2 regions of the Novosphingobium sp. TK46 genome follow, and region 2 is predicted to be linked to the other one. Evidence: riboswitches for the same ligand, from Rfam matches in the RefSeq annotation. Region 2 holds a riboswitch; the other holds the start of a gene.
What was found. Region 2 has a riboswitch for cobalamin ahead of ACXJ1Z_RS10840 (DUF1636 domain-containing protein). Riboswitches for the same ligand answer to the same signal wherever they lie in the genome.

Region 1: linked by a shared signal. The riboswitch ahead of ACXJ1Z_RS17870 (ferredoxin-like domain-containing protein) and the one ahead of ACXJ1Z_RS10840 (DUF1636 domain-containing protein) in region 2 are both predicted to bind cobalamin.

Annotation. Positions count from the first base shown of each region.
Region 1 is NZ_CM143963.1:3,741,825-3,756,964, reverse strand. It holds gene ACXJ1Z_RS17895 (HAD-IIB family hydrolase) at 1-1,567, shown strand, start outside; gene ACXJ1Z_RS17890 (glycosyltransferase) at 1,564-2,712, shown strand; gene ACXJ1Z_RS17885 (glycosyltransferase family 2 protein) at 2,709-3,656, shown strand; gene ACXJ1Z_RS17880 (glycosyltransferase) at 3,653-4,753, shown strand; gene ACXJ1Z_RS17875 (multidrug effflux MFS transporter) at 5,064-6,290, shown strand; cobalamin riboswitch at 6,364-6,594, shown strand; gene ACXJ1Z_RS17870 (ferredoxin-like domain-containing protein) at 6,847-7,977, shown strand; gene ACXJ1Z_RS17865 (precorrin-8X methylmutase) at 7,977-8,606, shown strand; gene ACXJ1Z_RS17860 (precorrin-2 C(20)-methyltransferase) at 8,603-9,355, shown strand; gene cobJ (precorrin-3B C(17)-methyltransferase) at 9,352-10,104, shown strand; gene ACXJ1Z_RS17850 (cobalt-precorrin-6A reductase) at 10,080-10,829, opposite strand; gene cbiE (precorrin-6y C5,15-methyltransferase (decarboxylating) subunit CbiE) at 10,828-12,036, shown strand; gene ACXJ1Z_RS17840 (cobalamin biosynthesis protein) at 12,018-12,398, shown strand; gene cobM (precorrin-4 C(11)-methyltransferase) at 12,395-13,180, shown strand; gene cobF (precorrin-6A synthase (deacetylating)) at 13,177-13,947, shown strand; gene ACXJ1Z_RS17825 (TonB-dependent receptor) at 14,017-15,140, opposite strand, start outside.
Region 2 is NZ_CM143963.1:2,250,410-2,265,549, forward strand. It holds gene cobS (adenosylcobinamide-GDP ribazoletransferase) at 1-174, opposite strand, end outside; gene ACXJ1Z_RS10830 (histidine phosphatase family protein) at 171-761, opposite strand; gene cobT (nicotinate-nucleotide--dimethylbenzimidazole phosphoribosyltransferase) at 758-1,774, opposite strand; gene ACXJ1Z_RS10840 (DUF1636 domain-containing protein) at 1,771-2,178, opposite strand; cobalamin riboswitch at 2,389-2,581, opposite strand; gene ACXJ1Z_RS10845 (cobyrinic acid a,c-diamide synthase CobB) at 2,738-4,063, shown strand; gene ACXJ1Z_RS10850 (SDR family NAD(P)-dependent oxidoreductase) at 4,060-4,752, opposite strand; gene ACXJ1Z_RS10855 (hypothetical protein) at 4,896-5,168, shown strand; gene ACXJ1Z_RS10860 (Hsp70 family protein) at 5,279-6,580, shown strand; gene ACXJ1Z_RS10865 (ribonuclease HI family protein) at 6,590-7,006, opposite strand; gene ACXJ1Z_RS10870 (TonB-dependent receptor) at 7,032-9,404, opposite strand; gene ACXJ1Z_RS10875 (DEAD/DEAH box helicase) at 9,672-11,393, shown strand; gene ACXJ1Z_RS10880 (zinc-binding metallopeptidase family protein) at 11,439-12,539, opposite strand; gene ACXJ1Z_RS10885 (hypothetical protein) at 13,176-13,358, opposite strand; gene ACXJ1Z_RS10890 (M1 family metallopeptidase) at 13,492-15,140, opposite strand, start outside.

The sequences.
Region 1 (15,140 bases), 1.5 Mb from region 2:
GGGCATAGACAAACGTTCCGAGGGTGGTTCGCGACTGGAAGCGCGGATCGAGGCCGAGCGCTTGGCATTGCGCACCGCTGCGGCGATCATCGCATCGTCGCAGGACGAAGCTGATTGCCAGATCGGGCGCTACGAAGCGGTGACGGATGATCGGGTAAGGATCGTGCCGCCGGGTGTACCCCAACGCCCACGGACAAAGAAACAGGGCACCATCGTGGATCGTTTGGGCGATTGGATCCTCGAACCACAGCGGCCGATCATCCTCGCGATTGCCAGGCCTGTGCGAAAGAAGAACCTCGCCGCGCTCCTGCGGGCTTATGCTGGGGACGGGTGGCTGCAGGAAAGCGCCAACCTTGTCATCCTGGCAGGACAGCACCGCCACGCCAATGGCGAGGAGCGCGCCGTGCTCGAAGAATTGCAGGCACTATGTCGAACGCCCCAGTTAACCGGGAAGGTGGCCTTGCCGTCGATGCACGATGCTGACGATGTTGCGGCTCTTTACCAACTGGCGGCTGAGGGAGGCATTTTCGTCAATCCGGCGTTTCACGAGCCTTTCGGTCTTACGGTGGTCGAGGCGGCCGAAGCGGGTGTACCGGTTGTTGCCACCTGCAATGGCGGGCCGGGCGAGATCATCGACAGGATCGGCCATGGCCTGATCTTCGATCCGCACGACGAGGATGCGCTTGCCGCCGCGTTGACAACGATACTTTCGGATACAGCCATGCACCAGCGCTTTGCGGCGGCAGGCAGGGCAGGGGTCAAAGCCTATTCATGGGCTCGGTACGCCGAAAGGTCGGTCGAGATCTACCGCGAAGCAAAGGCGCCGGGGCTGCTGGTTTGCGATATCGACAACACGCTGACGGGATGCAGACGGGGCGCAGCCGACTTCGCGGCCTGGCACAGCAGATCAGACCTGCCTTTCGCAGTCGCGACGGGACGCGATCTCACGGCGGCCTGCGCCATCCTTGATCAATGGCGCTTGCCGTTGCCGGATGCCTTCATCGTCGATGTGGGGACGCGCATCATGCTGGCGGATGGCAAAGGCGGCTGGATCGAATGCGCGGATTATGCCGCAATCCTCGATCAGGGTTGGGATCGCCGCGCCGTCGCCGCTACACTGGCATCTCTGGCCATCGATCCTCAGCCGAGCGCGACAGCTGGACCACACAAGATCAGCTTCTTTGGCGATGCAGTCGATGCCGCCCTTATCCAAGAGACGCTGGCCCAGGCCGGTCTTGCGGCGCGTGTGGTCTTCTCGCACGATCGGCTGATCGACGTCCTTTCGCCAGCGGGAGGCAAGGCGGCCGCTATCGCCCATTATGCGCGGCTTTCAGGTCTAACCCTCGCGCAGTGCGTTGCGGCCGGCGACAGCGGAAACGATGCCGACATGCTGGCCGCTTGCGGTTCGGCGATCGTGGTCGGCAATGCGAGCCGTGAACTGGACGGTTTGCTACGGCGTGATGGCTTGTACCGCGCGACTGCCTCGCATGCCGGCGGGGTCCTGGAAGGGCTCGCCCGGCTTGGCTTGGTGTCGCCAGCGTTTTCGACCGTGTGCGAGGCGGCATGAGGCGTCCATTCGGCTACTTCGTCCATCACCAGGGCCGGGGCCACGCGGAACGTTGCGCCGCGATCGCCCGCGCGCTGCCTCCTGAACGCCCCGTCACGATCTTCAGCGCGCGCGATGACATCTTTCCATCGCTGCCCGATCATGTCGAGATCGTGCGACTGCCATCGTTGTTCGAGCCTACCGGGCGAGAAGCCGGGTCGATGGACTGGGTGGGAACGCCTGAGACGCTGCACTGCGCGCCCTTGGGCTGGCCGGGCATAAGGCATGCTATGGCAACCATCACCAAGTGGTTCGACAAGGCCGACCCCGCGTTGATGATCTGCGACGTATCGGCGGAAATCGCACAGCTAGCCCGCATTTGCTCGGTTCCACACGTGAAGGTGCTGCAACATGGTGATCGCAGCGATCCCGGCCATCGCGCGGCCTATGATGGTGCCGCCGGCTTGCTTGCACCGTTCCACGAACAACTTGCTCAGCCAGACTGGGATGCCGACATGCGTGCCAGGACCTGCTTCGCAGGGGGGCTGGGCGTCGATGTGCGCGTGCCCGAACGCGATGTAGCACGCCAGCGTATCGGCGTATCCAGCACTGATCGGATGATCCTAGTCCTGTCCGGCGGTGGAGGGGAGGGCTTTGCTCAAGCCCCGCTGGGCGTCGGTGCTCGGACGACGCCCGGCACGCGGTGGATCACCATCGGCAAGGTCCAGCGCGATTGGCACGCGACCGAGCCCGCGAACATCGAGCATCGTGGATGGGTGGACAATGCCGCGGATTATATCGCCGCCGCCGACCTCGTCATAGCATCGACGGGCAACACGACCTGTCAGCAGATCCTGGCTTCAAGCCGGCCATGGCTGGCGGTGCCGGAGTGGCGATATTTCGACGAGCAGCACCACAAGGCTGCGGCGCTGGCGGCGGCCGGCCTCGCCTGCGTACAACCGCACCTGCCATCATCCGCGCATGGCTGGTCGGCGGCATTGGAGCAAGCATTCGCCAGCCACTTGCCAGCTCGCCAGCGTGACATGATCGACGATGCGCCGGCGCTGCGCGCGGCGACCTGGCTCGAGAATCTTGCCCATCGACTGTGGGACTCGCCTGTCCCGAATTCACCCTTACCCCTGCCCAAGGAGCCCGCCCTGCCATGACCACGATATCCGCTGTCACCTTGGCAAAGGGCCGTGCCGATCATCTGGCCAACGTGGTGATCGGCTTGTCGCGGCAGACCGAGCTGCCGACCGAACTGATCGTGGCGGTCATGCAACCGGAACGCTACGAACTGCCCGAAGCGCCTTTCCCGATCCGTCAGATCATGGTGGCGGGCGAGGAACTGCCACTGGCGGCGGCACGCAACCGCGCTGCGCACGAGGCCTCCGGCGATATCCTCGTCTTCCTGGACATGGATTGCATTCCCGCTCCCGAGTTGATCGCCGACTACTCCGGCTTCATGACGGGATTCGACGGTCTTCTGATGGGCGAGGTGCTCTACCTTCCCGGGGGTGCGACACAGGGTGACTGGAATAGCGACGCGTTCGCGAAAGTGGCGGTAAAGCACTCGGATCGTCGGGGCCCACCGCCAGATGGGATCGAGATATGCCAGGACTATCGCTGCTTCTGGTCGCTCAACTTCGCGATGCGGCGGGCGACGTTCCTGAACGTTGGCGGATTTGACGAACGCTACTTTGGCTATGGCGGCGAGGACACCGATTTCGGCAAGACGCTGAGCAAGGCCGGCGTGCCGATCGCGTGGGCAAAGGGTGGTCTGGCGTATCACCAGTATCACCCGCACCACATGCCGCCGGTGCACCATCTCGAAAGCGTGGTGCGCAATGCTCAGTTGTTCGAAGCCAAGTGGGGCTATCGGACGATGGGGCATTGGCTGCACGCCTTCAAGCTGATGGGCTTGATCGAGGATTTGCCCGGCCATCCCGTGCGCATCCTGCGTGCCCCGGGCGAAGAAGACCTTGCCCTGACCGGTCAGCAAAGCCACCAACCTTACGCCAATACCGCGCGGGTGCTGCGCTGGCTGGAAGCGAACGTCGTGCCTTCGACCGCCACCGCGCCCACCAGAAAGGACGCGGTGGCTGCGTGAAGATCGCGATCCTTGGCCACGTTCGCCAGCGGATCTCCGAGCCGTTCGCCGGTGGGATGGAGGCGCACTGCTGGCACTTGGCCAAGGGCTTGCAGGATCGCGGGCATGAGGTGACGCTGTTCGCCTCGGGCGACAGCGATCCACGCTTCGAAATCGACGCGGTGGTCGACACGCATTACGAAGCTACCTTTCCATGGGCGGAGCATCGCGGATCCGCTCCGCTGATCGCGCACCTGGACGCCGGCTATGCTGACGCGTGTGACCGCATCGCCGGCGGTGGGTTCGACGTGGTACACAACAACAGCCTTCACCGGTTCCCGCTGGAGCAGCGGCGCACGGCGATCGTGCCCACCGTCACCTCGCTTCATGTGCCGCCGTATGATGCTCTGCACTGGTTCGTCTCGGCGAGCCCGTCGCCGCGACATCGCTTGACAGTTACCTCCGCCCGCCAGTTGCAGGCCTGGTGGCCGCAAGGTGCTCCCGCGCAGGCCACGGTGCTGCATAACGGGATCGATCCGGCAAAGTGGCCCTTCGTCGCGCGCGGTAACGCCGAGGCTGTATGGTGCGGTCGCATGACACCGAACAAGGGGCCGCATCTGGCAGCGCGCGCTGCGCGGCAGGCTGGCATCGATCTCACGCTTTATGGTAGCATCGAAGACGGCGATTACTGGCAGGCCGAAGTCGTGCCCCTGCTTGGTCCGCATGTGCGGTACGGTGGCCATCTGTCAGGCGAGCGCCTTGCTGCGGAACTTGGCCGTGCATCGCTGTTCCTCTTCACCCCATGCTGGGACGAGCCGTTCGGATTGGTCGCCGCCGAGGCGATGGCTTGCGGCCTGCCGGTGGCAGCGTTCGACATGGGCGCCGCATGCGAGGTGATCGGGGAGGCGGGCGTTTTCGCACCGGCAGGAGATGTCGATGCGCTGGCGGCTGCCATCGCTCCGGCCATGGCAATTTCGCGCAGCACGCCGCGCGATCGCGTGCTGCGCTTGTTTACCAGGGACCGGTGGCTGAATCGCTGCGAGGAACTCTATCGCGAAGTCTCTAGAACGATAACGACACCGGCTGTCACGACCGTGGAAATGGCGGACGTGCGGTAGGGGTCGCGAGATGCTTAAGGCGACGATTGATCCATCGTATCGGCCCCGCATTCCGCCACGAAACATGAGATGGTCCGCAAAGAGTATTGATATTCCACGCAAGAAGAAACTTTACGGTATGGTGAAGCGTCTATCCGCATGTCGGCTGCGCCGGCACCGTGCGCTTGATCGACTGGTGATCAGCATGGGGTGATCCGTGCCTGCAAGCGTCATGCTGTGCATGCTATGGCCGATCAGCCGGGCTCCGGACGGGAGCGCTGAGCCGGGTCGATTGCGCACTATGCCGAAGCGAACAATGAGTAGAACGACAATGAAGCCGCAACACGCCTCCTCGGGAATGTACCCGCGCGAGTTCATCATTTTCATAGCCGCATTGATGGCCGTGAACGCGCTGGGCGTGGACTTGATGTTGCCCGCCCTTGCTCAGATCGGTCGCGAGCTGGCAGTGACCGCGGCCAATCACCGGCAGTGGGTGGTGATGGTTTACATGCTTGGCTTCGGCACCGGCCAGCTTGTGTATGGCCCGCTCGCCGATCGTTTCGGACGACGTCCGGTGCTTATTGCCACGCTGATCGGATTTGTCGCAGCCAGCGTCTTTGCGGCAAGTTCGGCGACGTTCGAAGCGTTGCTGAGTGCGCGGTTGCTGCAGGGTCTGATGTCCGCGTCAACTCGGGTCCTGGCCGTCGCGATCGTACGCGATGGCTCGTCCGGGCGACAGATGGCGCGGACGATGTCGGTTGCGCAGATGATCTTCTTCCTCGTGCCGATCCTGGCGCCAACCCTGGGCCAGGCACTGCTTACGATCGGACCCTGGCGGTTCATCTTCTATGCGCTGGGCGGCTTTGCGGCCTTCGTACTCGCGTGGACGCTGCTGCGGTTGAAGGAGACTTTGCCGGATGCCGGGCGGGTTGCGATTTCGCTGGCGAACCTGCGATCGAGCTATCGACTTACGCTCACCAATCGATTCTCGATCGGCTATGCGATCGCCGCGTCGCTGACGTTCGGGGGCATCATCGCCTTCGTCTCATCGGCGCAGCAGATTTTCGTCGATGAATTCGGTGCCGGGGAGCGCTTTACGATCCTTTTCGCGATCTGTGCCGGGGCGATGGGCTTGGCGTCGTTCGCGAACAGTCAGCTGGTCGAGCGCCTCGGCACCCGGTGGATTTCGCAAGCCGCGGTACTTTGCCTCATCGCGCTTTCGATCATCCACGTCGGCATCATCGCGACCGGGTCCGAGACGTTGTTGAGCTATATGGTGCTGCAGGCCTCGAGCATGACCTGTATCGGCCTGTGCGGTTCGAATTTCGGGTCGATGGCGATGGAGCCGGTCGGGCATATCGCCGGGACGGCATCATCGGTGCAGGGGTTCATCACCAGCATCGGCGCCGTGCTGGTCGGGTTTGCGATCGGCCAGTCGTATTCCGGTACCACGCTGCCTCTCGCGGTCGGTTACCTGAGCATCGGCGTGGCGGTGCTGGTGATCATCTACTTCGTCGAAAAGGGCCGGCTGTTCCATCCCCTCGAAGCTCCGGCCTGAGCCTACGACAAGAGCCATTGGCTTGGCGCTCGGTTTGGTCTAGGCGCTTCGCCGAAGTGCGGGGCTAGCCCTGTGTTTTGTTGATCGCGCCGGTGCCCCCGCAAGGGGCTTAATCGGGAATGCGGTGAGGGGGCTTGCCTCCAACTCCGCGGCTGTCCCTGCAACTGTAAGCGGATAGCGCGATGCGCAAGCTCTCCACGTTGGAAGAGCAGCCACTGGACGAGGCGCGTGCGCTTTGTCTGGGAAGGCGCGCATCAAGCTGTGACCCGTGAGCCAGGAGACCTGCCGGCGCACCGGTCGCTCTTGCCTGATCCAGGGGATGGTCATGGCACGGTAACTCTCCGTCTGAGCGACGAAGCTGTGCGGCTGGGGCTGCATGGTCGCGCGGGTTTCGGGTGCCTTGGCATGCCCGCCCGTCGTCGCGCGCCGACCGGTTCTGCCGGCAAGCCCCCGCCATCGTCGCCGTAGGTGTGTGGAGGTTGCCGGTGTTCATGTCGTGCAGGGTTCCGCCAAGCGTGTCGCCTGCGTTTGCAGCCCACGGGCGGCGTAAAGCGCGGTGAGCGACTTTGCGATCAAGGGATGGTGCCCTGATGCCTGGCACCCGATGATGGCGGGCGATGGCCTGCTGGTCCGGATCAAACCGCCGCTTGGCGTGCTGACGCGCGAGCAGGTTCTGTCTGTGTGCGAGGCGGCGCAGGCACACGGCAGCGGCGCGATCGATCTGACCCGGCGCGCCAACCTGCAGCTTCGCGGCATCGGCGCGGAGGGCTGGGCCGCCATGATCGAACGACTGCTGGCCGGCGCACTGATAGATCGCGACCCGATCCGCGAGACCCGTCGCAACGTCATGGTCGCACCTGATTGGCGGGCAGGCGACGACACGCACCGCATCGCCAGCGAATTGCTCGGACGGCTCGATGAGCTACCCGACCTGCCGGGCAAGATGGGGTTCGTCATCGACGCCGGAGCAACCTGCACCCTGCGCGAAGAGCCGGGTGATTTTCGTATCGAGCGCGGGGAGGGCGGCCAACTTATTCTGAGAGCAGATGGTCGGGATCACGGCATTGTCATCGCGGAGGGGCAGGAAGTCGCTGCACTCTTTGCCCTGACGAGATGGTTCGTGGCGAGCGGCGGCGCGGCGGCGGGACGCATGGCAAGACACGATCCAGTGCTTCCCGCCTGGGCCACCGGAAACATCGCCCCATCGCGCCAGCGTCAGCCTATTGCGCCAGGCCATCACGAGCTGGGCAGTGCCTATGGTTTGGCCTTCGGACGTATCCAGGCCGATGAACTCGCAGCAGCTATCACACAATCGTCGGCAGTGGCGGTCCGCTTCACGCCTTGGCGCGTCGTTTTGTTGGAGGGTGTTTCGATCGGAGCCATAGCGGGTCTGTTGGACGATCCGCACGATCCGCTGCTCCATGTCGATGCCTGTCCCGGGGCACCAAGCTGTCCGCAAGCTACCGTGGTCACGCGGGATCTTGCGCGCCGTTTGGCCCCGCTCGTCGCAGGACGGCTGCACGTGTCGGGTTGCGGCAAGGGTTGCGCGCGGCCGGGGCCGGCGGACATCACCGTGACCGGTCGCGATGGACGTTACGACCTTGCCACCCAGGCGCGTGCCGGAGCGCCCCCCTCCCACACGGCACTCACCCAAGATGAAATCCTGCGCCAGTTCGGAGCTTCCTGATGCCGCATGTCTATGAAACCGATGGCGCCGCGATCTATCGCAAGTCCTTCGCCATGATCCGAGCCGAGGCCGAACTGGCTCGCTTCGACAAGGACGAGGAGCCTGTCGCGGTGCGGATGATCCACGCCGCCGGGATGGTGGAGCTTGGCCCCCATATCCGTTTCTCGCCGGGTTTTGGGGTGGCGGCGCGGACCGCATTGAACGCCGGGGCGCCGATACTGTGCGATGCGCGCATGGTGTCAGAGGGGATAACCCGCGGCCGGCTTCCCGCGGGCAATCCGATCGTATGCACGCTGCATGATATCCAGGTGCCGGACATGGCGCGTCGGATGAGCAACACCCGCTCGGCCGCCGCGCTGGAGTTATGGCGCCCGCATCTCGGCGGCGCGGTGGTGGCCATCGGCAATGCGCCGACCGCACTGTTCCATTTGCTCAACATGCTGGAGGATCCCGCTTGTCCTCGGCCGGCAGCGATCGTCGGCTGTCCGGTCGGCTTCGTCGGTGCGGTTGAATCGAAAGCCGCCTTGTGGGCGAAGCAACCGGTGCCTTGCTGCATCGTCGAGGGACGGCTTGGCGGCAGCGCCATCACCGTCGCCGCCATCAACGCGCTGGCGAGCCGCGCCGAATGAGCCTGGTCTCTCTTGCCCCTTCCGTGCCTTGCGGAACGATACACGGTGTTGGTCTGGGGCCCGGCGCGCCCGACCTGCTGAGCGTGCGGGCCGATCGGCTGGTTCGTGGCGCTCGCCACGTCGCCTACTTTCGCAAGGCTGGCCGGCCCGGACAAGCCCGTCGTATTGCGGAAGGCATGCTGCGTGCGGACGTGGTCGAGATCGCGATGGAGTATCCAGTCACGACCGAGATCCCGCTGACCGATCCGCGCTACAACGCGCAACTTTCGGCGTTCTACACTGAGAGTACCGAGCGGATCGCGGCGCTTGCCCGCGCCGGCGATGACGTCGTCGTACTGTGTGAGGGCGATCCGTTCTTCTACGGCTCGTTCATGCACCTGCACTCGCGATTGTCGGGCGTGGTGCCGGTCAACGTGGTGCCGGGCATCACCGGCATGGCGGGCGCGTGGAACGCGACAGGGGTGCCGATTACCTGGGGCGACGACGTGCTGACAGTCGCCATGGCTACCTTGCCCGAAGACGAGCTGGTTCGCCGTATCCGCGATACCGATGCTCTGGTAGTGATGAAGATCGGTCGTAACCTACCCAAACTTCGTCGCGCCGTCGCCGCTGCCGGGCGTGAACAGGCCGCCTGGCTGGTCGAGCACGCGGCGATGCCCAACCAACGCGTCACTCCGCTGATAGAGGCAGAAAACGTCACGCCTTACTTCTCGATCCTGCTAATCCATGGGCAGGGGCGCCGGCCATGATTCCCGGCTGGCTAGCCATTGCCGGCTTGGGACCGGGAGATGATGCCCTGGTGACGCCGCAAGTCAGCACGGCGCTGGCAGAGGCGACCGACGTCATCGGCTATATTCCTTACGTGGCGCGGGTTCCCGCGCGCGAGGGGCTGACACTTCACCCATCGGATAACCGCGTCGAACTCGATCGCGCCACCCATGCGCTGCGGCTGGCGGCCCAGGGGCGCCGCGTGGTGGTGGTGTCTTCGGGCGATCCCGGCGTCTTCGCGATGGCGTCCGCGGTGTTCGAGGCGCTCGAAGCAGGGGACGCGGCTTGGCGGGAACTGGACATCTGGGTGCTACCCGGCATTACCGCCATGCTTGCCGCCAGCGCGCGGGCCGGGGCACCTCTGGGTCATGATTTTTGCGCTATCAACCTGTCGGACAACCTCAAGCCGTGGGCGCTGATCGAGAAACGACTGCGGCTGGCGGCCGAAGCCGACTTCGCGATGGCGTTCTACAATCCACGCTCGAAAGCTCGGCCCGAAGGATTTTCGCGCGTGCTGGATGTGCTGCGCGAAGCGTGCGGTCAGGATCGCCCGATCCTGTTCGCCCGGGCGGTGACCACGCCGGACGAGGAGTTGCGCGTGACGACGCTAGGCGCGGCACTGCCCGAAATGGCGGACATGCGCACGATGGTCATCGTCGGCTCCAGCCAGACCCGGATCATCGAACGTGTGACAGGTCCAATCCTTTACACTCCGCGTTCGGCTTCATGACCCAGCCAATTGAGCACGTCTCGCGGATCGTGAACTACGTGGCGCGGCGGCAGCATAGGCCGCTGGATCATCAGCACCGGCAGGCCAAGGCGGCGGGCGGCGATCAGCTTTGCCTCGGCGCCTCTGCCGCCTGCATTCTTGCAGACCACCAGTTCGACGCCATGGTCGCGCATCAGCTGCTCGTCTCCTTCGGCGGTAAATGGTCCGCGATCCACCACCAGTGTATGGCGCGGGAGTTTTGGTGGCTGGACGGGCCAATCGACGAACCGCAGCAAATAGTGATGCTGTGGCTGACAGGCGAAAGCCTCGACGTGCATGCGCCCCAGCGCCAGCATCACCCGCAGCGGCGGCTTGGCGAGCGCGGCGGCGGCATCGGCAATGCTGGGTACATGGGTCCAACGATCGCCGGCTACCGGCTCCCAGCCCGGACGGGTCAACGCGATGTGCGAAATGCCGGCAAGTTTCGCCGCCTCGACGGCGCTCACACTCATCGTCGCGGCGAAGGGATGCGTCGCGTCCACCAGGTGTGTCACGCGGTGAGACCGCAGATAGTGGACCAGCCCTTCAACGCCGCCAAATCCGCCGATCCTGATGGGAACGGGTTGCGCGCGCGGAGCTTCGGTCCGTCCGGCGTAGCTCAACGTCGCCACGATGCCGCAGGCGGCGAACAGCTGCGCCAGCGCACTGGCTTCGGTCGTACCGCCCAGCAAAAGGACGTTCGGCATGGCTGACACGGCATCTTCGGCATGGCTGACGATCATCGGCGTGGGAGAGGATGGCGCCGAAGGTTTGTCAATCGCAAGCAAGATTGCTCTGGCAGCGGCCGAGCTCATCATTGGGCCGGCGCGGCACCTCGCGCTGTTGCCCGCATTGTCCTGTCCGGTCATCGAGTGGCCGGTGCCGTTCGCCGATGGCCTGCCCATGCTCATGGAGCGCCGTGGCCGGCGCGTCGTCATGCTGGCATCGGGAGATCCGTTCTGGTTCGGCGCCGGAACCAGCGTGACGCGACATCTGAAACTGGGCGAGTGGATCGCTCATCCTTCGCCATCGACGTTCTCGCTCGTGGCCGCGCGGCTGGGCTGGGCGGTGCAGGACGTATCGTGCCTGGGGCTTCACGCCGCGCCCTTGCAGCGGCTGCGCCCCGAACTTTGCCCCGGACGACGTGCGATCGTACTGCTGCGCGATGGCGAGGCGGTCGCGACTTTGGCCCGTTATCTGACCGAGCAGGGCTTCGGCGCATCGACGTTGCATGTGCACGAGGCGCTGGGCGGCCCGCGCGAGCGTATGCGCAGCGTCAAGGCGGCAGCCTTCGTATGGGGCGACGTCGCTCATCCGGTCGCGGTGGGTATCGACTGCGCCGGTGAAGGTGATGTTCTTCCACGCAGCGCCGGACGCGCAGACGGCTGGTTCGCATCCGACGGTCAGATCACCAAGCGTCCGGTGAGGGCGCTCACGCTTTCGGCATTGGCGCCACGTGCGGGCGAACTGCTATGGGATATCGGCGCGGGGTCGGGGTCGATCGCCATCGAATGGCTGCTGAGCCATCCCGCGAACCGCGCCTGTGCGATCGAAGCGGACCCATCCCGTGCCGATCGCGCCCGGGCAAACGCCGCCGCACTCGGCGTCGATCGCCTTGAGATACTCAACGCCCGCATGCCCGATGGCTTGCCCGATGGTCCGCTACCCGATGCGGTGTTTATCGGTGGCGGTCTGTCGGAACGACTGCTGGAAGTGCTGTGGGCCAGGCTTACTGCGGGCACCCGCCTCGTCGTCAACGCCGTGACGCTCGAGTCTGAGGCTTTGCTGATCCGATGGCATGGGCTGCGGGGCGGGGAACTGCTTCGTATCGAACTGGCCGATGCGGTTCCGCTTGGTACCCGCACCGGCTGGCGATCACGCTATCCCATCGTGCAATGGAGCACCGTTCTGTGATCGTGGCAGGCTTCGGCTTTCGCAAGGGCGCGGCACTGGCCTCGCTGCTTGCCGCGTTCGAGCTGGCGCAAGAGGGAGAGGGGCAGGTGACCATGCTTGCCACCGCGCAGGATAAGGCCTCGGCCTTGCTCTCGCTTGGCGAGGCGCTTGGCCTGCCTGTCGCCGGCGTCTCCCCCGATCGCCTTACCTCGATCCCGACGGCTACGCGCTCTGGTCCGAGCATGAGCGCGCGCGGTACCGGCAGCGTTGCGGAAGCTTCGGCGCTTGCCGCTGCCGGTCCCGGATCGCGTTTGGTGACGACGCGCCGGATCTCGGCCGATCGCATGGCGACTTGCGCCATAGCCCAAGGACTTTCGACATGACGGTTCATTTCATCGGCGCAGGCCCCGGTGCGCCCGATCTGCTGACGCTTCGTGGCCGGGATTTGATCGCCGCCTCGCCGGTATGCCTTTATGCCGGCTCGCTGGTCCCGCAGGCGGTGCTCGCACATTGCCCGCCCGGGGTGCGGATCATCAATACCGCGCCGCTCGATCTCGACCAGATCGTTGCCGAAATCGCCGCCGCGCATGCCGCCGGGCAAGACGTGGCGCGCCTGCATTCGGGTGATCTTTCGGTATGGTCGGCGATGGGGGAGCAACTGAGACGACTACGGGCGCTGGCGATCCCGTTTTCGATCACGCCCGGTGTGCCCGCATTCGCCGCCGCCGCTGCGGCGCTGGAGAGTGAGTTCACCCTGCCCGAGGTCGCGCAATCCCTGGTGCTGACACGCACGCCGGGGCGGGCCAGCACGATGCCGCCCGCCGAAAGCCTGGCCAACTTCGCGATGACCGGCGCGACCCTGGCAATTCACCTGTCGATCCACAATCTGGCGAGCGTGGTCGCCGACCTGGCACCTCGATATGGCCATGATTGCCCGGTTGCGGTTGTGTGGCGTGCGAGTTGGCCAGACCAGCGGATCGTTCGCGCGACGCTGGCGACGATCGAGCAGGCGGTTGCGGGTTCCATGGAGCGTACCGCGATGATCGTCGTCGGGCGCGTGCTGGACACGCCGGATTTCGCCGAGAGCAGCCTCTACGCACCGGGCTACGACCGTCGTTTCCGCCCCCAGGATGCAGCCTCGCCCTTCGCGGGCAGCGGTGAATGAGCATGCTCGCGCCGCAAATAGCGCTGGACCTCATCGGCATCGGTACCGGGAATCCTGACCACCTTACCGCACAAGCGGTGGCGGTAATGAACCGCGCCGATCTGATCCTGCTGCCCCGCAAGGGCGATGCCAAGTCCGACCTGATCGATCTGCGTCGCCAGATCTGCGAAAGGGTTCTCACGTCCCCAGTGCAGGTGGTAGAATTTGACTTGCCAATGCGCGATGCCGGCGCGCCATATCTCGGCGCCGTTCATGACTGGCATGATGCCATCGCCGCTGTCTGGAAAGAGCAGATAGAATTGCATCTGCCGCAAGGTGGGGCGCTGGCCTTGCTCGTCTGGGGCGACCCTTCGCTTTACGACAGCACCTTGCGGATCGCAGAGCGCCTGCGGCATGGCGGGGTGCCCATCTCGGTGCGGGTCATCCCCGGCATCACCAGCATCCAGGCGCTAACCGCCGCGCACGCTATTCCCCTCAATCCCCTCGCCTCGGCGGTTACGATCACCACCGGGCGCCTGTTGCGAGAGCGGGGCTGGCCGCAAGGTGCCGAAACGGTCGTGGTCATGCTCGACAGTGGCGACGCGTTCGAGGTGCTGCAACCGCGGGGTACGACCATCTGGTGGGGTGCTTATCTGGGTATGGCACACGAAGCGCTGGTGCACGGGACGCTTGCCGAAGCGGGCCCGCGGATCACCGAACTGCGCGCTGAACTGCGCGGGCGCCATGGCTGGATCATGGACGTCTATCTGATGCGGCGTATCGATTAAGCCATCCGTCACAGCGGCGCGGGAGACATGATATCCCCCGCGCCGCACCGGTAGATCCTCGCCGGACGTTTACTGCCCGAACGCGTAGCGCAGGCGGAAACCGTACATGCGCGGCTCGCCGACCAATCCCGAGCGGAAGCTGCGCGAGGTATTGTCGTTGAGCGACACGAAGTACTTCTCGTTCGTCACGTTGGTCATAAAGAACGCCGCGTCGATCGACGAGCCGGCGATCTTCTCCCAGGTCGCGTTCAGGTTCAAAACACGCGAGGATGGGATGCGGCCACTATCGGAGTTGGCGTTGTTCAGGCCTGAGCCGGGATTGATACGCCCCGTGTTGACCGTCGTCGGTGTGCCGGCGGCCGTCAGGAACGGCTGATTGTTCGACGCATCATAGCATCCGCGCGATGCATCCGCCGCAGGGCAGCTTGGCACGACCGCTTCATAGGACGCGGTATAGACCCACGTCGCGCCGAAGCTGATGCGACCGACACTTTCGGAAAGCGGCAGGCGGTAATTGGCCGATAGGTTCAACTTGTGCGGTTGCGTGTTGGGGATCGGATCGCCGACCAGCGGTGGCGTCAGGGTCACGCCGGGGCCGACATCGGGTGCGGTGAACGCCTGGATCTTGGTGCTGAGATAGGCGTACGACGCCGACAGGACCATGCCGTCGAACGGACGCAGGTTGACGTCTGCCTCCAGACCATACAGCCGTGACTTTCCGGCGTTGGCGACGAGCGCATTGGGACGCACGCCGATCACCGCACCCAGCAAGAGCTGCTGGTCGCTGAACTTGTCGTAGAAGGCCGAGATGTTGAAGTTGCCCGGCACCGGACCCGACCAGCCCGTCTTTGCACCCACTTCGTAGTTGTCGACCTTCTCCTGATCATAGGGTTGCAGGTTGATCGGATTTGGGTTGGCGGCGCTCCGGGGGGCGCTGTCAGGCCCGAACAAGGAAAGACCACCTGCACGATATCCGCGCGACCATTTGGCGTAGAGCATGATATCTTCGATCGGCTTGTAATCGACGCCTACGGTCCATGTCGGCGCCTTGGATGTCTGCTGCAGGTTCTGGTTGCAGAACGCCAGGCGCGTTGCCGCCGGATGGGCAACACCGAAATCGGGCGCCAGCTGGTTGAGGCAGGTCGCGGTCAGGGGATTGACGCCCTGGACGTTTATGACCGCTCTTTGCTTGT
Region 2 (15,140 bases):
GGCCCAGGGATCGCGCTGCAGGCCCAGCCACGCGCCGCCCGCCACGCACAGGCCGACGATCAGCCCGGCGACGGGAAACCATCGGATCGCGTGGCCCATGTCGCGCGCGTCGGCTTGCACATCGGGCAGCGGCAATCGCGTCATGAACTGGATGGCGAGGATGATCGCCTTCACGCGCGGTCGTCCGTGACCGGGCCGGTGTCGAGGCCGGTGACATGGCCGGCGATCGGCGATCCCGGCCAGATGCGCAAGGTGAGCAGCGCCCGGTACGGCAAGTCCAGCGCCCAGACCGCGCGGTGATCCAGCCCGGTCAGCACCGAGAGCGCCGCGCGCATGGCGCCGCCGTGCGTCACCACCAGCGTCGCGGTGTCCAGCCGGTCGAGCGCCTGGGAAACACGCTGGCGCAAGGTGGACCAGCGCTCGCCACCGGGCGGCGGGGCGGCGTCCGGATCGTCCCAGAAACTGGCCAGCGCCGATGGATCGACGCTGCCGGGCGCCATCCCGTCCCATGACCCGAAATCCAGCTCGCGCCAGGCCGGATCGATGGTGAGCGCGACATCGCGATCGCGTGCGCAGATCGCCGCCTGATCGCGGGCGCGGCACAAGTCCGAGGTCACGACGTGCCGGATCGCCAGCCCGGCGGTGCGATCGCGGATGATCGGGCAATCGCCGGTCATCGCCGGCTCGTCGGTATGGCCCAGCAGCAGGCCGGTGCGGCGTGGCGGGCCATGGCGCAGCAGGTGGACCAGTCGCTCGCTCATGCCCGCCCGGCGACCGCCGCCTCGGCAAAGGTCGCCATGCCGGCGTGCGTGGCGATCGCCGCCCGCACCAGCGGCACGGCCAGCGCGGCGCCGCTGCCCTCACCCAGGCGCAGGCCCAGCCGCAACAGCGGTTCCAGCCCGAGTCGATCGAGCAGCAGTTCGTGCGCGGCTTCGGCGGAGCAGTGCGCGGCGATGCAATGATGCGTCAGTTCGGGGTGGCGCGCGACCAGCGGCGCGATGGCGGCGCAGACGATGAAGCCGTCGAGCAGCACCGGCACGCGCATCAGTCGTGCCGCCACGACCGCGCCGGCGATCGCGGCGATTTCGCGTCCGCCCAGCCGGCGCAGGGTTTCGAACGGATCGCTGCAATCGTCGGCGTGCAAGGCCAGCGCGATGTCCACCGCCTCGCGCTTGCGTGCCAGGGCATCGTCGTCGATCCCGGTCCCCCGGCCTGACCAGAGGGCCGCATCGCCGCCGAACGCGGCGGCGCACAGGGAGGCGGCAGGGGTCGTGTTGCCGATCCCCATCTCGCCCAGCAGCAGCAGCTGGGTATCGGCGGCGACCGAGCGCGCACCCCGGTTCAGCGCGGTAAGGCAATCCGCCTCGCTCATCGCCGCCTCTTGCGCGATGTCGCCGGTCGGTCGGTCGAGTTCGAGCGGGACCACCGTCAGGTCGGCGCCGCATTCGCGCGCCAGGACGTTGATCGCGGCACCGCCGGCGGCGAAGTTGGCGACCATCTGCCCGGTCACCTCGACCGGAAACGCGCTGACCCCGCGCGCGGCGACGCCGTGATTGCCGGCGAACACCACCGCCCGCACGCGATCCAGCCGCGGCCGCGCGGACTCCTGCCAGCCGGCCATGAACAGCGCGAGTTCTTCCAGCCGGCCAAGCGAGCCTTGCGGCTTGGTCAGCTCCGCCTGGCGGGCGAGCGCTCCCGCGCGCGTCACGGCGGAGGCGGTCGGTAAGGCGCGCAAAGCGTCCAGAAAGGCGCTGCGATCCGCGAACGCGATCATGTGCAGACGAAGCCCTCGGGCGGGGTGCGCACGATAAAATGCCCCTTCACGCCCTGGGGCCATTGGGCGAAGCGTACCACGCCTTCCTCGCTGGCGGCGTGCAGCGCGGCATAGGTCAGGATCGCATGCGCAGCATCGCGATCGGGCGTGAAGTCTCCCAGCACGTAGCCGACCTTGCCGGGCGCGCGGACGTGGATGACGCAATGACGCTTGCAGGCGAACAGGCACGGCATCTCCTGGACCGCCACGCCGGCAAGTTCGGGCTCGGCCGCCTGCACCGCGCGCATTTCCTGCGCGAGCAATGCGCCGCCGCGTTGCCCGGCGCCGTCCTCGCGCTCGTCGGTGGATACGCGGCACGTGGAGCAGACCACGACGGCGGCCTCGGCATTGACCGGCTGCAGCATTTGGCTCTCGCTCCCTCATCGCAAACAACGTCGGACCTTGCCGGTCGACCAGTGCAGGGGAAGCGCGCACGATCCCCGGCGCGAGGGGCGGGGCACGACATGACGCTCCCTTGCGCGGATGTCGCGGCAAGGCAGTGGCTGTCGTTGCGCAAGGGAGCCCGGCGCCGATGCGCAAGGCGACCTCGAACACCCGGTGCACCCTGCCCGGATGAAGAACGACCGCGACCGGCAGGTCTCCTGGCTTGCGGGTCGTCGCCGGTTCCGGCCGCCTTCTCGGGACTTTAGATCCCAATGGCAGATTGGCCGGATGGCTCACCGCTCACAGTTGCAGGGGCAGCCTCGGGGCTTTCACCCGAGTTCCCTTTTGATCCCCATGCGGGGAACCTGTCGCGGTGGGAGCCCTATCGTGCGGCCATAGGCGACGCAAGCGGCTCTTGCTTGCGATGGGCCGGCACATGGCATATCCGCCGCCGTCTTCGATGAAAGTCCCCTCACCCATGGATCGACGCCTGCATCCCTGCCGTGGGCACGCGCACCTCGGCGCCACGAGGGTCGGGGTTTGAGCCTCCAGGCGGAACAGTGCCCGGCGTTCCTGATCTCGGCGCCGTCCTCGGGGCAGGGCAAGACGCTGGTCACCGCCGCGCTCGCCCGCATGCATCGCGATGCCGGACGCCGCGTGCGGGTGTTCAAGTGCGGGCCGGACTTCCTAGATCCGATGATCCTCGAACGGGCGAGCGGGGCGCCGGTCTATCAGCTCGACTTGTTCATGGTGGGCGAGGCGGAGTGCCGCCGCCTGCTCCACGAAGCCGCGCGCGAAGCGGACGTGATCCTGGTCGAGGGGGTGATGGGTCTGTTCGACGGCGACCCCTCCGCCGCCGATCTTGCGGTGCGGTTCGGCTTGCCGGTACTGGCGGTGGTCGATGGTTCGTCGATGGCGCAGACGTTCGGCGCGCTGGTGCTTGGGTTGGCGTCGTATCGCGAAGACGTGACCCTCGCCGCCGTCCTCGCCAACCGGGTCGGCAGCGCCCGCCATGCCGAGATGCTGGAGGCCGGCGTCCGGGGCGGCGTGCAGTGGCTGGGCACGCTGCCGCGCGATCCGCACTCCGCCTTTCCCGAGCGGCACCTCGGGTTGGTGCAGGCGGCCGAGATCGCTGACCTGGAAACCCGGATCGCGCGCGCGGCTGCGGCGCTTCCGCCTGGCGCGGCGTGGTTGCCCGATCCGGTGCGCTTCGATCCGCCGGATGTCGGCTCCACGCCCGAGGCACTGCTGCGCGGCGTGCGCATCGCCATCGCGCGCGATGCGGCGTTCGGGTTCATCTATCCGGCCAATGTTTCGTGCCTGCAGGATCTGGGTGCCGAACTGCATTTTTTCTCGCCGCTGCACGACACGGCGCTGCCCGAATGCGAAGCGATCTGGCTACCCGGTGGCTATCCCGAGCTGCACAGGCACGCGTTGTCCGCCAATCGGCCGATGATCGCGGCGATCCGCGCGCACCATGCCGCCGGCAAGCCGATGCTGGCCGAGTGCGGGGGCATGCTCTATTGCCTCGATCGGCTGGAGGGACGGCAGGGCGATAGCGGTGGCGGCGGCGGTAGCGGCGGCGCGGCGATGGCCGGCATCATCCCCGGCACCGCGACGATGCAGGCCCGCTTCGCCGCGCTGGGCATGCAGCAGGTGGAGATGCCCGGCGGCACGCTGCGCGGCCACACCTTCCATTATTCCAGCACCGTCACGCCGCTCGCTCCCGTGGCGCAGGCGATGCGGCTGGATGGGCGCGAGGGCGAGCGGATCTATCGCTGCGGCGGCCTTACCGCGACATATGCGCACTTCTATTTCGCATCGGCCCCGCAGGCGATCGCGCAAATCTTCGGCGCTGCGCTTTAACGCACGTAGCTGGCGCCGTTGGCATCCAGCACCGCGCCGGTCATCGATGGCGGTGCGTCAAGCGCCAGGAACGCGCCGATCGTGGCGATCTCCTCGGGCTGGGCGACGCGACCCAGCGGGATGTCGGCCAGCAGCTTGTCGCCGCCCCGGCTGGCGAGATAATCGTCCGCCATGCCGGTCATGGTGAAGCCCGGGCAGATTGCGAAGGCGAGGATGCCTTGCGCCGCATAACCGCGCGCGATGGTCTTGGTCATGCCGATCATCCCGGCCTTGGATGCGGCGTAGTGCCAGTGGGCGGGACTGTCGCCGCGATAGGCGGCGCGGCTGGCGACGTTGACGATCCGCCCGCCGGTGCCGCTCGCCTGCCATGCCAGGATCGCCCAGCGCGACAGCAGCGCCGATGCCTCAAGGTTGATCGTCATCGTTCGCCGCCACTGATCGCGCCATGCCTCGTCCGCCTCGTCCAGCGGGCAGGCTTCGAACACGCCGGCGTTGTTGATCAGCACGTCGATCCGATCATCGAGCCGGTCGCGTGCCTTTGCCCACAGCTCGGCGGGGCCTTCGGGCGAAGCGAGGTCGGCATCCGCGCTTGCGGCGGCGAACAGCTTTACGTCACGGGTCCGCAGCGTTTGGGCAAGCGCGGCGCCGATGCCTCGGCTGGCGCCGGTCAAAAGGATGTGCGTGGTCATGTCGCCATGCCTAACCCGGCCGGGCTGCGAGGGGAAGGCGGTGAACCGCGCCGGTGCTGCGATCCCCAGGGAACCCTCGCGTGCCTGTCTGCGCTACTGCAAGGCTGCGGCACCCGGCCGCTGGCGACAGGAGGGTTGAGACGATGACCGAAGCCACATGGGGGGACGACACCACCACGCCCCGGATCGACTGGCGCATGAGCGCGGCGCTGCAGAACGTGCCGCGCGGCGATGGCGATCTGGCCGAGGTCACCAACCTGGAAGGCGCGGTGCGGACGTGGCTGGAACTGGACGCGGCGCACAAGGACAACGCCACGCTGACGCCCGAGCATCCGATCCTGATCGACGGCGCCACCCACACGCACTTCGCGGCCGAAGGCATCGCCCTGCTGGCAGAGCAATTGCCGCAACGCTAAGCGCATCCGAATTGCTGCAATGCGGTAGCGCATGGTTCCATTTGTCCGCGATTGCGGCCATAAGGCGCTGACCATTGAAGCTGTCGTTTGCGGCGGCGCAGCAGAGCAAGATGACATCAAGGCAGGCAGGCTCCAGCGCGGGGCTCGATTTCGGAACCACCAACAGCGTCGTCGCCCTGTCAGGCGATGCGGGCGAACCGCCGCGCCTGATTGCGCTGGAAGGACCGGGAGGGTCGGCGGAGGTGTTTCGCTCGGCCCTGTGCTTCTGGCAGGATGACGGCGTTCCTGGCGGACTGTCGGTCGAGGCAGGGCCAGCGGCGATCCACGAATACCTCGAGGATCCGGGCAACAGCCGGTTTCTGCAGTCGTTCAAGTCGGTCGCCGCAAGCCCCTCGTTCGAAAGCGCCTCGGTGTTCACCAAGCGCTATCGGTTCGAGGAACTGGGACGCCTGTTCCTTGGCAAGCTGTCGGCGCATGCCGACGGGGCGCTGCAACGGCTCGACCGCGTCGTCGTCGGCCGCCCGGTCCACTATGCCGGTGGCAGGCCCGATCCGGCACTCGCCCGGCAGCGCTATGACGCGATGTTCGAAGGTTTCGCGGGCGAGGTGCACTACGTCTACGAGCCGCTGGCCGCCGCGTTCAGCTACGCCTCGCGGCTGGATGAACCCGCGACGCTGCTGGTCGCCGATTTCGGCGGCGGCACCAGCGACTTCTCGGTCGTGTCGGTGAAGGAGCCGGGGGCGGCGCAGCGCTGTGTGCCGCTGGGCCATGCCGGTGTCGGGATCGCCGGCGACCGGTTCGACCAGCGCATCGTCGACAAGCTGGTGCTGCCGCGCCTGGGCAAGGGCGGGCAGTACCGTTCGTTCGACAAGGTGCTCGACATTCCCGCCTCCTACTTCAACGACTTCGCGGACTGGTCAAAGTTGGCGCTGATGCGCAATCGCCGCACGCTGGGTGAGCTCGAACGCCTGCAGCGCAGCGCGGTCGATCCCGACGCGATCGGTCGCATGATCGCGATGATCGAGAACGAGCTGGGATTCGCGCTCTACGATGCGGTGGGGCAACTCAAGCGGGCGCTGTCCGATCAGGAAGAGGCGACCTTCCGCTTTGCTGGCGGGGGAATCGACATCGAAGCGATCGTGACCCGTGCCGAGTTCGATGGCTGGATCGCCGAGGATGTCGCCCGCATGGCGAACGCGGTGGACGAGGCGCTGGCGGCGTCCGGTGTCGGCGAGGATCGGATCGACCGCGTGTTCCTGACCGGCGGCACCTCGCTGGTGCCGGCGGTGCGCGCGGTGTTCACCAGCCGGTTCGGCACCGACAAGATCATGTCCGGCGGCGAGCTGACCTCGATCGCGCATGGTCTGGCGTTGGTGGCGCAGGAGGCCGATGTCTCCGCCTGGACCGCCTGACCGCCTGACTTAAGGCAGAGCGCGTCCGGCGAGGGCGATGCCGGCCAGGTTCTTCGATCGGGGGACGTGGCGCATGATGACGCGATCGAACACGCCGGTCGCCTGGCCGAACGCCGCGAGATAAGGCTGGAGTTGGGGGCTGCGGCAGGGCCACGCCCCGCTCGCCTGCCGGATCACCAACGTCGAATCGCCCACGAACCGGACGTCGCGAACCTGCGCCGCCGTGGCGAGTTCGACGGCGAACAGCAGCGCCAGCCACTCCGCTTCGTTGTTGTCGCCCAAACCGATATCGTCGCGAAAATGGGTCTGGCCGGCATGGACGACGGCGATCTCCATCGGGCCGGGGTTGGGCCGGCTGCCCCCGTCGAAGTGGAAGATCGCACGTTGCATCGCCAGCGGTGTATCATGGGAAAGGGCGACCGGCATCCCGGCCGCCCCCATTCGGATCAGCTCAGCGGATCTTGCCGCTGAACGATACGCCGATGATGCGCGGTTCGTTGTAGACGGCGGCCATGTAGTTCTCGATCACGCCCTTGAGGTTCTTCTCGTTCGTGATGTTGCGGGCGAACGCCGCGATCTCGAACGTGCCGGTGTCGTAGCCGACCTTCAGGCCGCCCTCGAAGTTGCCCTTCGAGAAGAACTCGTCGGTCTTGTAGAGAACGAAGTTGGTGTAGCCCTGGACGTTCCAGTCGGTGGAGATGAACACCTTGGATGTATCGCTGATCGGGATATCGTAACGCGCGGTGGCGTTCAGCGTGTACTTCGGCGCGTTGGGCAGCGGGTTGCCGTTGATCTGCGCGAAGTAGGTCGTGCCTGTGCCGGTGCCGCGCGTGATCAGCGGGTCGTTGACGGTGCACACAAGCACCCCGTTCAGGCTGCACGCCTGTGCGAACACGCGGTTGTCCTTGATCTCGGTGTGCAGCAGGCTTCCGCCCAGCGAAAGCGAAAGGTTCTCGACGGGCCGATATTCCAGCTCGGCTTCCATGCCATAGGCTTCGGCCTTGTCGGCATTGAACAGCACGCCGTTGCCGTTGGAATCGTTGCCGTTGAGCTGGATGTCCTTGAGGTTCCAGTAGAACGCGCTGGCGTTGAAGCGCAGGGTGTTGTCCAGCAGCTGGCTCTTGAAACCGGCTTCGTACGAGGTGATCGTCTCGGAATCCGCGGTGGTGAAGTCCGAACCGAACACGGCCGAGCGGCCCTGGATCGTCGGGCCGCGGAAACCGCGCGCGATGCGGGCATAGAGGCTGAGATCCGGCGTCGCCTGGTACAACGCGCTCACGTCCCAGCTGGGCTTCTTGTCCTCAAGCTCGACGAAGCGGCGGCCGGTGTAGGTGACCGCGTTGGTGATCGTGTTCGCGGTCTTGAGCAGGCGCGTCTTCTTGTCGTCGTCGGTGTAGCGGCCGCCGGCGGTGATCGTGAACTTGTCGCCGATCTTGTAGCTGGCCTGACCGAACACCGCCCACGAGGTGTTGACGTTGCGCAGGCGTACCCAGTTGTTGGGGTTGTTGCTGTTCGGGTTGGTGGCCGAGGCCGGCGCGGTCAGGAAGAAGCGGCGCTGGTAGAAGTCGGTCGTGTCGCGGCTGTCGAAATAGAAGCCGCCGACCTGCCACTTGAACGCGGTGTCGCCGGTGCTGGCAAGGCGCAGTTCCTGCGTCCACTGGTCGAGGTCGCGGATCTGGCCCTGCGACTCGCCATAGCCATTGGCGACGCCGTTGAACGGGAAGTTGGCCGCGGCGCCACCATCGGTGTCACCCCGGCTGTAGCCCTTGGTGGTTTCGTAGGCGGTGATCGACGTCAGCGCCGCCGGGCCGAAGTCCCAGGTGACGTGGGCCGATGCGCCCTTGGTCTTGTAGGCTTGGGGATTGTTCTGCGCCTCGTCGAAGGCGACCGAGCTGCGCGGGGCGATCGGATCGTTCGAGCCCTTCACCAGTCCACCGCGCAGGAACAGCGTCGAAGTCCCCTCGTAATCGCGATAGTGGCCCGACAGCAGGACCGAGAAGTTGTCCGTCGGCGTCAGCAGCACCTGCAGACGCGCGTTGCGATCATCGAAGCCGCCCATGACGTTCTTCATCGGCGTGACGGTGCCGTCGAAGCTGGGGCCGGCATAGGTGTTGTCGACCCAGTCGTCGCGATGCTGCACGAACACCGAAGCGCGCACGGCGATCTTGTCGGCCACGATCGGGCCGCCGATGCCCGCATCCATCGTCACCGTCTTGTAGCTGCCGACGCTGAGCGAGGCCTGTCCGTCAAGCGTCTGGGTGGGGCGGGCGGTGTCGAACTTGATGATGCCGGCGGTGGTGTTGCGGCCGAACAGCGAGCCTTGCGGACCGCGCAGCACTTCGACTTGCGCCACGTCGAACACCGGGTTCGACTTGAGCACGACATGCTCCAGCACGACGTCGTCCTGGATGATCGACACCGGCTGCGATGCGCCGAGGTAGAAGTCGATGTTGCCCAGGCCGCGAATGTAGAAGCGCGGGAAGATGCGTCCGGTCGTCGATTCGGCGTAGAGGCCGGGGACACGGCCCGACAGCGAGAGCAGCGTGTCTTCGCCGCCCGAGGTGAAGGTGCGCACGTCGTCGCCGCGCAGCACGCCCACGGACAGCGGCACGTCGATGAGCCGCTGCTGGCGGCGCTGCGCGGTCACGACGATGTCGGCGCCTTCCGCAGGCTGCGCGCTCGCGGTCGTGCCGGCATCGGCGGCGGCCGAATTGTCGGCGGGGGCGGCCGGGGCCGTCTGGGCGATGGCCATGCCCGGCAGTGCGCTTGCACCAAGCGCCAGAACGCTGAGGATCAACGCGCGATGCTGCTTGTACGAAGTCATTCGAGAGATTCCTTTGTCACCGGTTTCGCGGCCCCCACAGCCGCGCCTTGGTGGCGCGGTTCCCTCTGCTCGGCGGCGTTGGCGCGCCCCTAATCCCGCTTGATGTGACATTGGTGACAATATTTCATATTGTTGCGCTTTGTCCGCAACGTGGTGCCGGGCTGCAACAATCGGGCGAGGCGGCAGGCGGCCATTCGAGGTCATTGTCGCGATCGGCACGGCGCGCCCTTGTGTAAAAGCGCGAGATAGGCCAAGGAGCGCGTTCGCATGACACCAGCATCCACTCCGCCGCTTCTCACGGAAGCGCTCGCCGCGCGCGGTTATACCGCGCTCACTCCTGTTCAAAGCGCCGTTCTCGAACCTGAAGCCGAGGGGCGCGACCTTGTCGTCTCGGCCAAGACCGGCTCGGGCAAGACCGTCGCCTTCGGCCTCGGCATGGCCGCGCAGCTGTTCGAAGGCGAGGGCCTGCCCCGCGCCGCGACGCCGCTCGCGCTCATCATCGCACCGACTCGCGAACTGGCCTTGCAGGTCAGCCGCGAGCTTGGCTGGCTGTACGAAAAGGCCGGCGCGCGCATCGCCATCTGCGTCGGCGGCATGGATGCCTCGAAAGAGCGTCGCGCCCTGAACCACGGCGCCCACATCGTCGTCGGCACGCCCGGCCGTCTTCGCGACCACCTTGAGCGCGGGGCGCTCGACCTGTCGGCCTTGAAGGTCGCCATCCTCGACGAAGCGGACGAGATGCTCGACATGGGCTTCCGCGAGGATCTCGAACAGATCCTCGACGGCACGCCCGAAGGCCGTCGCACGCTGTTGTTTTCGGCGACGATGCCAAAGCCCATCGTGGCGCTGGCCAAGCGCTACCAGCGCGATGCCTTGCGCATTTCGACCGTAGGCGAGGATCGCGGCCATGGCGACATCGCTTACCAGTGCGTCACCGTCTCTCCGTCCGATATCGAGCATGTGGCGATCAACCTGCTGCGCCTTCACGAAGCGGATACGGCGATGCTGTTCTGCGCCACGCGCGACAACGTCCGCCATTTGCACGCCAGCCTGACCGAGCGCGGCTTCGAAGCCGTCGCGCTGTCGGGCGAGCATAGCCAGAACGAGCGCAACGCGGCGTTGCAGGCGCTGCGTGATCGCCGCGCCCGCGTTTGCGTCGCCACAGACGTAGCCGCACGCGGCATCGATCTGCCTTCGCTCAGCCTCGTGATCCACGTCGAATTGCCGCGTGATGCCGAGACGCTGCAGCACCGTTCCGGCCGTACCGGTCGCGCCGGCAAGAAGGGCACCGCCGTGCTCATCGTGCCTTATCCGCGCCGTCGCCGGGTCGAAGGCATGCTGCGCGATGCCCGGGTGCAGGCCGAATGGATCACCGCGCCGACACCTGACGACATCCGCGCCCGCGATCGTGAGCGCACGCTGGAGGCGCTACTGGCCCCGGTCGAGTTCGACGACGAGGATCGCGAGCTCGGCGCTCGCCTGCTGGCGGAACGCACGCCCGAGGATATCGCCGCGGCTCTGGTGCGTGCGTACCGCGCCGCGCTGCCGAGCCCAGAGGAACTGATCGAGGGCACGCCCGAAGCGCGCAAGGCGGCGCAGGTCGAAAAGCATCGCCCCGGCTTCGAGGACACGGTCTGGTTCCGGATGGACATCGGTCGCCGCCAGAACGCCGATCCGCGCTGGATCCTGCCGCTGCTGTGCCGTCGCGGGCATGTCACCAAGACCGAGATCGGCGCGATCCGCATTGCCGCCACTGAAACCTGGTTCCAGATCCCCAGCACCATCGCCGGCAAGTTCAGCGCCGCCGTCGCCCGCACTGCCGGCGCCGATGGCTCTGACGAGAGCGGCGTGCGCATCGAACTGGCCGAAGGCGGCCCGGCCGATACGCCACGCGGAGCAGCCCGGCAGAACCGCAGCGGTCCGCGCGAAGGCCGCCCCCAGCATGCCGGTGGTGGCAAGCCGCACCGCAAGGGCCCGCGCGCCCGCTGACATAGCGTGCTGGCCGGCTCTCTCGGGCTCGGCTGGATGTCGCGATCAGGCGGGTCTAAGGCCCGAGATCAGGGCATGAAGTTCGGCGCCCTCGGCACTGCCGGGGGCCCAGCGACCGGCGGCAAAGGCGATCAGCCGGTGCACGAAGTCGAGCTTGAGCATCACGCCGGGTGACAGGCTGAACGGATAGAGATCGCGGTGACCCATGCTGCGCGAGACCTCGTTGAGCTTGAACGCGAGCGTGATCCAGGCGCGGCCCAGTTCGGCGAAGCTGGCGGTGTAGGGATCGACCGAGGGTTGCCCCCCATCCGCGACTTGCGCCAGCCCGGTCTCGCGGATCGTTGCGAGCGTATCGACGATGTGTAGGTAGTGCGCGAAAGTCTCGGCGAAATCCTCCCACGGATGCGTCGCGGCATAGCTGGAGATATGCCGTTCCTGCCAGTCGGACGGCGCTCCTTGCGCATAGTGGCGCCGCAGGGCGGCGGCATAATCGGCGCGATCGTCGCCGAATAGCGCGCGAAACGGCCCGAGGTCTGACGATGGCTCGACCAGCCGGTGCCAGTAGTAGTGTGCGATCTCATGGCGAAAATGGCCGAGCAACGTGCGGTACGGTTCCTTGAGCGCCTGGCGGATGCGTTCACGCGCGGCGTCGTCCGCCTCGATGATGTTGAGGGTGATGACGCCGAATGCATGGCCGGTGGTGAACTGTGGAGGCGCGCCGTTCTCCGCGACCGGATCGTAGAGGAAGTCGAACTGGATCGGCGCCCCGCCCCGCGCGGTGACCGGCAGGCCCAGCCGCAGCACGCCATGCAGCATCCGCCGCTTGGCGTCCTCGATCCGGCGCCAGCGATCGAGGACGCCCGCCACGGTCAGGTCCGGGATGATGCGATTGAGCCCGCATGCCAGGCAACGATCGTCTTTCGCCGTTGCCGCGACGAGCCAGTTGCAGGCGCCGAACGCGGTGTTGCGACAGGGCACGAGATCGCCGCGCAACCCGGTGGTGTCGATCCACCCGCCCACATCGATATCGAGCGCGAGGAAGGTGTCGCCGCGCCAGTCGAAGCCAACCGGGCGAAGGCAGGCATCGCAATGCCGGCTCTCGAACGGCAGCGCATTCGCGCAGGCGGGGCAAGATCTGGTCGGCATTTCAACTTTCGTCATGTGAGCGCGGCATGGCTAGCTGGCACACAAACGTCCGTTGCGGCACACTGTTGCCCGTTTTTCAGGCAATCGGGCCGGGAGGCGCGGTCTAACTTGACATGGTGAACCGTTTAGGTTATATGGTGCAGCACTGGAGCAGGTCTCGGCCTGATCCGGTAAACGGCGGGTGCGGGGAACGATGCGCATCGTTCGACCAACCCCGCACCGTGCGGCCGGCGCTTCACAGACGGGCGCCTGCACCCGATGCGATGGCTAACGATCGGCATACCGGCGGTACGTCCGCAGGCTCTCCCGATCGTTCAAACCGGCGGCGTTTTTGCGAACCTTTCGCCGCCGGAGCTTCGCATGAAAAAGAAGGTCGAGCTGGCGGTCCGCTTACGCGCTTCCCCCGTCAGCCAGTCGCGAGATGGAACGCGAGCCAAGCCTGTCGCGTCAGGCACCCCGCGCCGGCCGCAACGTCCGCCGTGTGTCTTTCCTGGCGTTATCCCGCGCTCGCCGGCGGGCATGTTAGCGCGTCCGGCGGCGCCTGATACCGTCTCGCCACCTGCTTCATCATTCCCGGCGATGCAGGAATGATGAGTGGCAGGGGCGTATCATCCTCTCGATTGCAGCTGGTGGGCTTCAGGCTCCGGCCATCGCCAGGCCACGGTTCGAGCCATCGGTAATGACCGCCAACATCTGGCGATAGTACCGTGCGAGTTCGAGGTGAAGCGTGCGCTTCTCGGCGCGCCGTGCGCCGGCCGCGATCAGATAGCAGCGATCGATCCGGCGGGTCAGGAATTCACGAGTCCAGAAACTGCGCATCCATCGTCTCCTGTTCAACATCGTTCAACCCAGTAAGTAGAGTATTGCCACAACGGTTTCGGCAGTCAAACCCACTTGAGCCGAGTTGCCGAAACCTTGCGCCGAGCTGAACGAACCCGCCATCCGATCCTGCTTATCGCGCTCCCTTCGTGGCCAGCCATGCCGCCATCTGCTTGCGCTGGGCAGGGCGCGTGGCGAGTCGCTGCTTGAGGCTGGTCAGCGCCTGGATCACCGGCTTGGCTTCGTCCGCGGGAAGCGTGGCAGCATAGGCCTGCAGCTTACCGACCATCGCCGGGTCGGTGCTGGCGGCGACGATCCGCGCGATGAACCGTGGACGGCCCGCATGCTCGACCAGCTTGTTGACCGCGTCCTGGTTAGCACGGACGAAGTCGAACGTCAGTTCCGGGTGCACGCGCCCGACCGAGGTCATCATCTGCGCCGCGCTGGTGGCGTCGGGCGTGCCCGAGATCGCCAGTGCCAGCGTCGCGTTCGCCAGCGTCTCGTCCTGGGCGAGGCCCAGCGTGCTGTAGTACAGCTGGCGTTCGACGATGCTGGAGACCTTGCCGGCCTGCTGGCGCATCAGATCCCAATCGCTGCGCGTCGCCTGCCGGGCGGCGGCTTCGAGCCAGTCACGCTTGAGCGGCCCGTCGAGCGCCTTGGGGTTGGTGGGCAATGCTTGCAGGCGGCGGCGCGCTTCGGCTCCGACGTCCGGGTTGCGCACGGTGCCAAGCGTATCGACCAGTTGCGCGCGCAGCTTGGTATCGGTCAGCGGCTCACCCGCCACCGGATCGAACCCCAGCTTCTGCAGGCGAGGCAACCATGTTCGCGAGACCAGCGCGGCGTACTGCTGCTTGGCCGGACCATCCTCCAGCACGGCGTCGAGGCCTTCCCACTGCGCTGCGGCCTTTTCCGACAGTGTCGCGTCCGCCGTCGCCGGGACCGCCGCCAGCAGGTTCAGCCCGGCGGCCATGTCCTGATAACCCGCCAGCGACAGCGTCATGTTGTCACGCAAGAGGCCGTACTGGTCGATCGGTGCGAGCGAGCCGAAGCTGCCGGTCAGCCGGGCCAGCGACTTGGCATCGTAGAGCGTGCGATAGTAGCCCAGCTGCCCACTGTTCACCAACGCCGCGTCGCATCCTGGCACGGTGACGGTGTCGGTCTTTCCGGTCATCAGATGGCGCGTGGGGGCGGCATCGCTGGCGCGGATCAGCAGCGGTAGCGGCCAGGTCGGCTTCTGGCCCGCCCGGTCCGAAGGATCGAGCGAGAACGCACCTTGCGCCAGTTGCAGGTTGGTCTTGCCAGCCTTGCAGGACGTGGCGGTTACGCGCAGCAAGGGGACGCCGGGGATGCGGGTAAAAGCGTCGGCGATGCGGTTGACGTCGTTGCCGCCAGCGCCCTCGATCGCGGTCCACAAGTCCTTGCTGACCGTGTTCGAATAGGCGTGGGCCTGCATGTAGCTGCGGATGCCACTGCGCCAGGTATCCTCACCCACGTAATCCTCGAGCATGGCGATCGTCGCCTGACCCTTTTCGTAGGTGATCGAATCGAAGGCCTGTTCCATCTCGGACGCGGTGCGCACCTTCTGCACCACGGCATGGGTGGTCGGCAGCGCGTCGAGCGCCATCGCCGACTCGCGGCCATCGATGGCATTCAGCTTCCAGCCCCATTCGGGATGGAAGTGATCGGTGATCTTGTCCGCCATCCAGCTGGCGAAACCTTCGTTGAGCCAGATGTCGTCCCACCAGCCCATCGTCACCAGATCGCCGAACCACTGGTGCGCGG